Regions from separate parts of the Mesorhizobium sp. M0293 genome, predicted to be linked through region 3. Evidence: riboswitches for the same ligand, from Rfam matches in the RefSeq annotation. Region 3 holds a riboswitch; each other region holds the start of a gene.
What was found. A riboswitch is a leader RNA that binds a small molecule or an ion and turns the genes downstream of it on or off. The one in region 3 is predicted to bind cobalamin.

Region 1 (3,267 bases), on a different contig from region 3:
CTCTTGCACCACCTCTGGGGGGAGATTCGGGACATGTGGGATTTCGATATCGGCAGGTCGGTGTCCATCATGATGCGGACCTGGCCGTTCATTGTCTTTCGCATGATCGTCTATTTCGGCATCACGCTGGCCTACATCATGGCGACCGGCATGGGCGCCAGCGTCGGCTATGGCGTCGGCCATATCTCCACCGATCCCGACGGGCCGCTATCCTTTGCCCTGTGGGGCGGGGTGGTCGGTTTCGGCGTCGTCTCGATCGCCGTTTACTGGATCCGCGAATACATCCTCTATGTCGTCAAGGCCGGCCATATCGCCGTGATGGTCCATCTGATCGACGGCCGCGACATTCCCGGCGGCCAGGACCAGATCGCCTACGCCAAGGATATCGTGACCCAGCGTTTTGCCGAGGCCAACATCCTTTTCGTCGTCGACCAGCTGGTCAAGGGCGCCATCCGCGCCATCACCGGCCTGCTCGGCGGCATCGCCGCTTTCCTGCCGATCCCGGGCTTGAGCGGCCTGATCTCCTTCGTCAACACAGTGATCCGCCTGTCGCTGACCTATGTCGACGAGATCATCCTCGGCTACAACATACGCATCAATTCGTCCGCGCCGTTCGAGACGGCGCGCCAGGGCGTCGTGCTCTATGCCCAGAACGGCAAGGTCATGGTCAAGAATGCCGTCTGGCTGGCAGTCATCATGTGGGGCGTGTCGTTCGTCATTTTCCTGCTGATGCTGGCGCCGGCCGCCGCCATTCTTTTCCTGATGCCAGGGCAATTGGCGGGCTGGGCCTTCGTGCTCGCCATCGTCTTCGCCTGGGCCTTCAAGGCGGCCTTCATCGAGCCTTTCGCCATCGCTTGCCTGATGCAGGTCTACTTCAAGACTATTGCGGGCCAGGTGCCAGATCCGGCCTGGGACGCCCGGCTGGCTGAGGCGTCGTCGAAGTTCAGGGAACTCAAGGACAAGGCGCTGGCCTCCTTCGGCGGCTCGCGCTGGGGACCGGCCGGCGCGACACCCTGATCAGCGAGGCTCGACGGCGCGGCAGCAACAGCGTTGAGGCGCGCCACGGTCGATTTGAGCAACGCTTCACCTTGCCCGGAAAACGTCTCACTCATGATCAGCTCCGGTAGCGGCAGTCGCCGTCCCCAGCCATGCGTTTCGAGGTCGGGCTTTGGCGCGAACTCCGAGACGCGGCCGACGCAGAGATAGGCGACCGGCGTCACATGATCGGGAATTGACAGCAGGCTTTTCAGCGCCTGCGCCTCGATGATGCTGACCCAGCCGACGCCGACGCCTTCGGCGCGTGCCGCCAGCCAGAAATTCTGCACCGCGCAGACCGTGCTGTAGAGGTCCATCTCCGGATTGTGCCAGCGTCCCAACGGCGAACCCTTCGAGCGTTGGCGGTCGCAGGTGATGCAGATGTTGAGCGCGCTTTCGCAGATGCCTTCCAGCTTGAGCTTGCGGTAAAGCGCCTGCCGGTCTTCCTCAATTGCCGGCAATTCCTGCTCGCGTGCCGTCAGGAACAGGTCGCGCACCCTTTCCCGTCGTTCGGCATCGCGAATGACTATGAAGTTCCAAGGCTGCATGAAGCCGACCGACGGCGCGTGGTGGGCGGCAAGCAGCAGCCGCGCCAGCACCTCATCATCAAGCGTGGTGGGCAGGAAATGGCTGCGCACGTCACGCCGTGTGAACATAGCGCGATACACCGCATCGCGCGCATTCTGCTCAAATCCATTGCCAACAGCAGCGGTCATGTGTTCCGGCATCGCTTGTCCCCTTGCGATTGCAGCAGTTTCAAACGGTCAGAGCGTACTTTGTGCGTCCAAGTGGACGCACGTCGCTCTGATGTCGTCCGCCTGACCATGCGGATGACGATGCCTGCCAGGCCGGTCTTCTGGCTCGGGATCAACCCGCGTCCGGTGCCTTCCCGTCATCGACAGTGGCGTATACCGGCGCGGTCCCCCTTACAGCGTTGGGCACGCCACGGAATTCAACCGTGTTCCCGATTCTCCCGTTTGCACGGGCACCAGGCAGTGGCGGGGACCTTACGCCGAAGCGCAGACGACGCCAATGCCTGCGGCGACACGAATGGACGCAGGCGCGATTTTCCCCAGTCATCAGCCGCCTGCGCATGGCCTTTGTCGATCCGGGTCACTAGATTAGGACGATGACCACTCGTCTCTACACCCATCCGATCTTCCTCGAGCACCTCACGCCACCCGGCCACCCCGAACGGCCGGACCGCTTGCGCGCCATCGATCGCGTGCTCGATGACGAGGCCTTTGCCGCGCTCGATCGTATCCAGGCGCCGGAAGGCGACGAGGCCACCATCCTCTACGCGCATCCCGCCGATTTCGTCGCCCGCGTGCGGGCCGCCATTCCCGACGAGGGGATTGCGCGCATCGACGCAGACACCACTGCCAGCCCGAAGAGCTGGCAGGCGGCGATCACCGCGATCGGTGCCGCCAACGCCGCCGTCGACGACGTCTTTGCAGGCCGCGCCGACAATGTCTTCGTCGCCGCGCGGCCACCCGGCCATCATGCCGAAAAGACCACGGCGATGGGCTTCTGCCTGTTCAACACCGCGGCAATCGCGGCGCGCTATGCGCAGAAGAAACACGGCGTCGAGCGCGTTGCCGTCGTCGACTGGGACGTGCATCACGGCAATGGCACGCAGGATATTTTCTGGGACGATCCGTCGGTGCTCTATTGCTCTACGCACCAGATGCCGCTTTATCCCGGCACCGGGGCAAAAAACGAAACCGGCGCCGGCAATATCGTTAACGCACCATTGGCGCCGCAGACCGGCAGCGAGGTTTTTCGCGATGCCTTCCTGTCGCGCGTGCTGCCGGCGCTCGACAATTTCGCGCCCGACCTGATCGTCATTTCGGCCGGGTTCGACGCGCACCACCGCGATCCGCTGGCCGAGATCAACCTGACCGAGGACGATTTCGACTGGGCGACCGGCCAGCTGATGCAGCGCGCGGCGCGCCACAGCGGCAACCGGCTCGTCAGCCTGCTCGAGGGTGGCTACGATCTGCAGGGATTGGCATTTTCGGTCGCCGCCCATGTCGGGCGACTGATGAAAGGATGAATGATGGCTGGTGAGACCAACGAAGACGTCAAGGCGATGAGCTTCGAACAGGCACTCGACGCGCTGGAGAAGATCGTCGATGATCTGGAGCGTGGCGACGTGCCGCTCGACCAGTCGATCCGGATCTATGAGCGCGGCGAGGCACTGAAGGCGCATTGCGACCGGCTGCTGAAGGC
Region 2 (3,267 bases), on a different contig from region 3:
GGCCGCGACAGCACGTCCGCCAGCCGCCGGCATTCCAGCTCGAGGTCGTGTTCGGCCAACATATGGTTGGTCAGCCACAATGTCAGGCAGTCGACAAGCACCGGCTGGTTGTCGGGCAACGCCGCGAGCGCGCCGGCAAGATCGAGCGGTGCGTCGATGGTCGTCCAGCCTTCGCCGCGCCGCGACCGGTGCTGCGCGATGCGCTCACGCATCTCGTCGTCATAGGCTTGCGCGGTGGCGATATAGGTCCATGGCGAGGGCAAGGCCGTCGCCAGATTTTCGGCGTGGGGGGGGGGGGGGGGGGGGGGGGCCCCGCGGGCGGGGGGGGGGGGGGGGGGGGGGGGGGGGGGGGGGGGGGGGGGCGGGGGGCGGGGCGGGGGGCGGGGCGGCCGCCCCCACCGCCGATGAGGAAGGTCAGTGCCTTGCTGTCAGGCAAAGCTGTCGCGCAGGCTGGTCGCCGTACCGGTAAAGCGGCCACGCACCACGCCGACGACCGCGCCGAGCACCAGCCAGAACACCAGATTGGTCACTGTCACCGCCACCACGAACTGGTGATGCAGGCCTTCCGGGATCGGCGTCTCGAAACTGTCGGGCTGCGGCGCGCCGACAATATGCGGCGCGACGATCAACGCCACGGCCAGGATCGCCAGCGGCAGCGACTTGCGAAAGGCGATCAGGCCGAGCCCGGCCGCGGTCGCCGCCACCGTTGCCCACCACCAGATCTGGCGCTCGGTCAGATCGGCCGCGGGCATGGCCGGCAGTTCCGGCGGCAGGCCAAGACCCGGTGCCAGCGTGAACACGGCAAAGCCGGCCAAGCCCCAGAAGACGCCCTGCCGCCAGCCACCGATGCCGCCGGCGAATTCGGAGACTGCAACCAGAATCAGCGCGAAACCGATGCCGGTGACAATATTGGCAAGCACGCTGAAGGCGAAACGCTCGAAACCGTCTGCCGGCGCCCAACCCTCATCTTCGGCGGCCGGAGCGACTTCCGCCGCCGGAGCGGCTGTGCTCGTGGCATTGCTATCCGTTGGGGCCGGAGCGGCATGGTCATGGTGATGCCCGCCACCAGCCTGTTCGTAGACTTCCGCCTTCAGGATCAGCGGCACGGTGGCGTAGGCCTGCATGCAGGCGAGAACGACACCGGCCACGAGCCCTGCGATCGCCGCGATGAACACGACGTTGCGAAACAGGTTCATGATGTCAGATCCTCGTCAGTGGCAGGGAAACGCCATCGAATGGCGATAGTCGTGAGCCGCATTGTGGACTGCATCGATATGCGAGAAGCCGACAAAGCCCATCACGAAGATGCCGAGAAACGCAGCAAGAGCGAGCTGCATGAAGCGCGACTGCGAGGAGACGGAGGCGCCGAGGGAGACGGAAGCAGTAGTCATGTCTTGTCCTTTCGCCCTCCACCCGAGGGCATCGAAGTCAGTTTCCTGTCGCCGGCAGGTCTCCTGGCTCACGGATCAGCGCCCTTCCCCACCTTCCCGAAGAACAATCTTCAGTGGCATATGGAGAGGACTACCGCACACAGTTGCGGGGGCAGCCACGGCATTGGGCGAAACTCGCCCGCACCGCATTCCCTCTTGGCTCCAAAATGGAACCGACGACATCAGCGACTATAGGCAGAATCCTCGCCTCCGGCAAACCAAATTCCGCCGGCAACCATTGCGAATGCGTCGTGCCAGGCAAGGGCCGCCGGTGCCGCAATTGACAATTTTCCTGGCCGGGTGTCGGCTGGCACCTCCATAGGAAGCCAGCCCATGCAGCCCATTGCCAGCGAGCGCGATCCCTACAACGGCCTGACCCGGACCGAACCGACGCTGCCTTCGTCGGCCTATTGGGATGCAGGCACCTACCAAAACGATCTCGACGCTATCTGGTACAGAAGCTGGCTGCTGGTCTGCCGCGAGGCCGACCTTGCGCAACCGATGGCTTTCCGCACCTTCCGCATCGGCACGCAGGGGATTGTCGTGCTGCGTGACGAGACCGGCGAACTGCGCGCCTTCCACAACACCTGCCGCCATCGCGGCTCGCAGCTTTGCCGGGAAAGCGAAGGCCGGCTGAAGGCGCGGCTGATCACCTGCCCCTACCACGCCTGGTCTTATTCCCTGCGCGGCGATCTCGTGCGCGTGCCGTCGAAATCGCTGCCTGAAAATTTCGACAAGGCCGATCATCCGCTTTATCGCGTAGCGCTCTCGGTGTGGCGCGGTTTTATCTTCGTCAATCTCGCTGAAGACGCGATCGGTTCGGCGCAGACATCCTTCGATCCCGCATCCGGCGATCTCGGCAACTGGCCGCTGGAGACGTTGGTAAGCGGCCATGTGCTGCGCAAGGTTATGAACTGCAACTGGAAGATTTTTTGGGAAAACTTCAACGAATGCCTGCATTGCCCCGGCGTCCACAAGGACCTGTCGCGGCTGGTGCCGATCTATGGCCGCGGCCTGATGGGACGACACGACGATCCCGAATGGACGCGCCATGCCGACAATGACGCGCCGGAGTTTTCCGGCGGCCTGCGCACTGGCGCCGAGACATGGTCGAGCGACGGCCAGGCGCACGGGCCGGTCTTTTCGGGCCTGACACAGGCCGAGCGCACTGCGGGCCAGACCTACGCCACTAGCCTGCCGTCGATGTTCATCGTCGGCCATGTCGATTATGTCCGCACCGTGCGGCTGGTGCCGCTCGGCCCCGAACAGACCGAGCTTGTCGCCGAATGGCTGTTTACGCCCGAAGCGCTCGCCGCGACCGACATCGACAACATCGTTGCCTTCGGCACCCAGGTGCTGGAGGAAGATGCTGACATCTGCGAGGTCAACCAGAAAGGCTTGCGCTCGATGCGCCACACGGCCGGCGTGCTGATGCCCGAGGAATACGACCTGCACCGCTTCCACAACTGGGTGCGCGAGCGGCACGCGGCACTCCCGACCAAGCCCTGAAGATCAGAGTGATTTCGGCAGGTAGCGCCAGGTCACGAAGCCGCAAATCGCCGCCAGCAGGCCGAGCGTGACAAACACCGAGCCCAGCCCGAAGAAGGCCAGCACCACCGAATAGACCAGCGGCGGCGTTAGCTCGGAAAAGTCGAGATAGGTGCGGTAGACCGCCGCCATCTGTGATCTTTCATAGGAGCGCACCGAGCGCATGAAGGCGGTCGAGCCGAGTGCGTCGAGCGCGATGGTGAAGAAGGCGCCGCCAAGCAGGAAGGCGCCGGTGAGCAGCGGCACGGTTTCGCCGACGAAGCCTGCCGCCAGCAGCATGGCCGACATG
Region 3 (3,267 bases):
GATGCTGCCCGGCCCGCCAGCCGTCACCCGCCTGCTGCAGGCGCTCGGCCGGTTTCCACGCAAGGGCTGCTACCTCTATGGCGGCAAGTGGATGGCCGAGCCCGTGTTCCCCGAAGGTATGCGGACGAACGGCCTGCTCGGCCTGTCCTCCAACCAGCAATTCATGGGCTTGCCGGCCGATGCGACCGCAAGGCCCGACGACTACGCCTTCCTGCGCCCGACGCAGAGCGAGGCCGTGCTGCAGCAATTCGGATCGATCGTAGTGTTTTCCGGCGGCAGGATAATCGATCGCTGGCCGGCGCTACCGATGGCGTGATCGGCTACGCCCTCACCGGTATCCATATCTCCAGCCCGCCATTGCCGCTGCGCGGATCGAATTCGGGGCCATAGCGCTCGAACTCCGGCGCATCGGATATTTCATGGCCGGACGCCGGCAGCCATTTGTTCCAGATCGTGTTGACCGTACGGCGGATGGTCGAGATGTGTTCGCGGTGGGCGAACACAGCATATTTCTGCGCCGGCACCCGCACCCGGCTGAATTCCTTCGGCAGGTTGGAAAAGTCCGACACCTCGACGCCGGCGATGTAGTCGAAATTGCCGGAATCGTCGCCGTTGACGCAGACGCCATAGGCGACGTCGCCTGTCTCGCCCGGAATGTTGCCGATATAGGGGCCAAAGCGCTGCCACTGCATCGGGATAGCGGCGCTGGTTTCACAGCTGTAGCGTTCGCCGAGGCCGGCGATCAGAAACGGCCGGCTGGTCTCGAAGCGCGGCGGTTCGAGGTTGGTAAGAAAGGACTGGTCCATCAGGATCGGCTCCACGAGGTCGAGATTTTTGAGCGTGCCTTGCGCGCGCACCAGTTCCGGCGTGGTGCCGAACTGGTCGCGGAAGGCACGGGTGAACGCCTCATGCGAGTTGTAGCCGGCATCGAGCGCGAGCGAGAGAATGTCGGGCGCGCCGCCGGCCAGCTTGCGCGCCGCTTCGCTCAGCCGGCGCGCGCGCATGTAGCCCATCACCGACCGGCCGGTGGCAGCGCCAAACGCACGCGTCACGTGAAAGCGCGACACGCCGCTGCTTTGCGCGACATCGTCGAGCGAAATCGCCTCCGGCAAATGGCTTTCGACGAACCACAGCGCTTTCTCGGTCGGGTTCATGGGGCTCCTTTTCGCATTGGGCGGATCACCTTGCCACCTTCCCGCAAAGCCAGTTTGATCGAAATTGCGCAATCTGCACGATAGCATCGGCTGGCTTTCGCTTGACAGTGCCAGGCGGCATCTTCTAGAGCGTTATGTTATTACATAATGAGAGCGCGCAATGCCTGTTTCCCCCACACATGAGTGGCCCATCACTCCGTCCGAGAAATCCGTTGCGAAGCGATTGGGGGAAATCTACGCTGGACCCGTGATGGTCCCCGAGTCGAAAGGCGAGGGGTGAAAAGGGAACACGGTGAGGCCTGCTCAGGTCGAGGCCGTGGCTGCCCCCGCAACTGTAAGCGGCGAGCAAAATCCGTGAATGCCACTGGCCGGCAAGGCTGGGAAGGCAGGATGGCGCAACGACCCGCGAGCCAGGAGACCTGCCATCAGCATGAGTTGACCGGACGGGGTGTGCCGGGAGGAAACGCGGATTTCGGTCTTGTCGGCCGGCTCGCCAGCGTCCTTCCGTCGCCAGTTTTGGAAAGTGACGGAAAGTTGGACGGCTCCATCGATCCCATCCATCGCATCATCGTGTGTACGCTTTGCCGTGACGTCCCCACAGGGATCAGGTCGGGTGAAGGCCTTAGTGCCGATTTGCGCTCCCGGCTCTCTGTCCATTGCGAGCCGGCCGTGGCGCACGGCTTCGCGGTCGAAGGCGTGGATTGCATGGCAGGCTGCGCGCGGCCGCTGACGGTCGCGTTCCAGGCACAAGGCAAGGCCACCTATCTCTTCGGCTCGATCGACGCGCAGGCCGATGTTGGCGACCTCGTGCGATTCGCCGGACTCTATGCCTCGCTCGCCGATGGCTGGCGCAATTCCGGGCAGCGTCCGGCTGGATTGGCCGGCAAGACGCTGGCCCGCATCCCGGCTCCGGGCAATCTGGCAGGCAGCAGCCGATGACGCCGCTTCTCGAAGCGCGCGACCTCTGCGCCATGGCGAATGGGCGAGATCTGATCCAGGCGGTCACTCTGTCGGTGGCCGCTGGCGACCGCCTCGCCATCATTGGACCCAACGGCGCCGGCAAGACGACGCTGCTGCGCATGCTGTCGGGCATGCTGCGACCGAGCTCAGGCGAGGTGAAGCTTGGCGGGCGGCGGCTGGACAGGATCTCCGCCGCCGAGCGGGCACTGCATATCGCCGTGGTCGGCCAGACCGACCAGCCCGATCCGCGGCTGGCGGTGATCGACTATGTCGAGCTTGGCCGCGTCCCGCATACCGGGCTGAGGCGCAGGAGCGAGGAGCGCGACATTGTCGTCGATGCGCTGCGCCAAACCGGTCTGCTGCCGCTGCTTGGCCGCACCATCGGCTCGCTGTCGGGCGGCGAGCGCCAGCGCGCCCAACTGGCGCGCGCCATCGCGCAGCAGCCAAAAATCCTGTTCCTCGACGAGCCGACCAACCATCTCGACCCGCGCGCCCGCGGCGAACTGCTCGAACTCGTGGCCGGCTTCAGCATGACGGTGATCGCGGTGCTGCACGATCTGGCGCTGGTCGCACCCTTCGCCACCAGGGTGGCGGTGATGAACCATGCCCGTCTGCAAGCGCTCGCCGCACCGCGCGAAGCGCTGACCCAACAGCTGATCCGCGAGATTTTCGGCATCGATGTGCTGCGTCTGCGCCACCCGACCGAAGACCGCGAACTGACGGTGTTCGAGGTTCCGAATCGTGCCGCGCCGCCGTCCTGACTGAAGCCGTTCCGTATTCCAACAAAGGAGCAACATCCGTGAAACGCCTCGCCTTTTCGCTTGCCTTCTCGCTGCTGGCCTCGACAGCCCTGGCCTTCCCGGTAACCGTCGACAGCTGCGGCAAACCACTGACTTTCGACGCGCCGCCGAAGCGCGCCGTCATCCATGATCTCAACATGGCCGAGATGGCTTTCGCGCTGAAACTGCAGCCGTCGATCGTCGGCCTGACCGGCATTACCGGATGGTACAAGGTCGGCCCCGAATTCAAGGCCGAGCAGGGTTCGATCCCGGAACTGGCGCCAAAGTATCCGACGCTCGAAAACATCGTCGCCGTCGAGCCCGATTTCTTCTTCGCCGGCTGGCATTATGGCATGAAGCCGGGCGGCGAGGTG

Region 1: linked by a shared signal. The riboswitch ahead of bluB (5,6-dimethylbenzimidazole synthase) and the one ahead of NKJ06_RS10265 (DUF1636 family protein) in region 3 are both predicted to bind cobalamin.
Region 2: linked by a shared signal. The riboswitch ahead of NKJ06_RS04500 (CbtB domain-containing protein) and the one ahead of NKJ06_RS10265 (DUF1636 family protein) in region 3 are both predicted to bind cobalamin.

Annotation. Positions count from the first base shown of each region.
Region 1 covers NZ_JAMYSA010000049.1:18,565-21,831, forward strand. Annotated here, with positions in the region: gene NKJ06_RS19345 (hypothetical protein) at 34-1,017, shown strand; partial or broken gene bluB (5,6-dimethylbenzimidazole synthase) at 1,182-1,763, opposite strand; cobalamin riboswitch at 1,865-2,043, opposite strand; gene NKJ06_RS19355 (histone deacetylase family protein) at 2,165-3,091, shown strand; gene NKJ06_RS19360 (exodeoxyribonuclease VII small subunit) at 3,095-3,267, shown strand, end outside.
Region 2 covers NZ_JAMYSA010000006.1:118,158-121,424, reverse strand. Annotated here, with positions in the region: gene cobU (bifunctional adenosylcobinamide kinase/adenosylcobinamide-phosphate guanylyltransferase) at 1-275, opposite strand, end outside; gene NKJ06_RS04505 (CbtA family protein) at 429-1,196, opposite strand; gene NKJ06_RS04500 (CbtB domain-containing protein) at 1,212-1,391, opposite strand; cobalamin riboswitch at 1,428-1,623, opposite strand; gene NKJ06_RS04495 (aromatic ring-hydroxylating oxygenase subunit alpha) at 1,764-2,939, shown strand; gene NKJ06_RS04490 (MFS transporter) at 2,943-3,267, opposite strand, start outside.
Region 3 covers NZ_JAMYSA010000019.1:64,689-67,955, reverse strand. Annotated here, with positions in the region: gene NKJ06_RS10275 (alanine racemase) at 1-316, shown strand, start outside; gene NKJ06_RS10270 (GyrI-like domain-containing protein) at 321-1,154, opposite strand; cobalamin riboswitch at 1,389-1,595, shown strand; gene NKJ06_RS10265 (DUF1636 family protein) at 1,689-2,093, shown strand; gene NKJ06_RS10260 (ABC transporter ATP-binding protein) at 2,090-2,875, shown strand; gene NKJ06_RS10255 (ABC transporter substrate-binding protein) at 2,914-3,267, shown strand, end outside.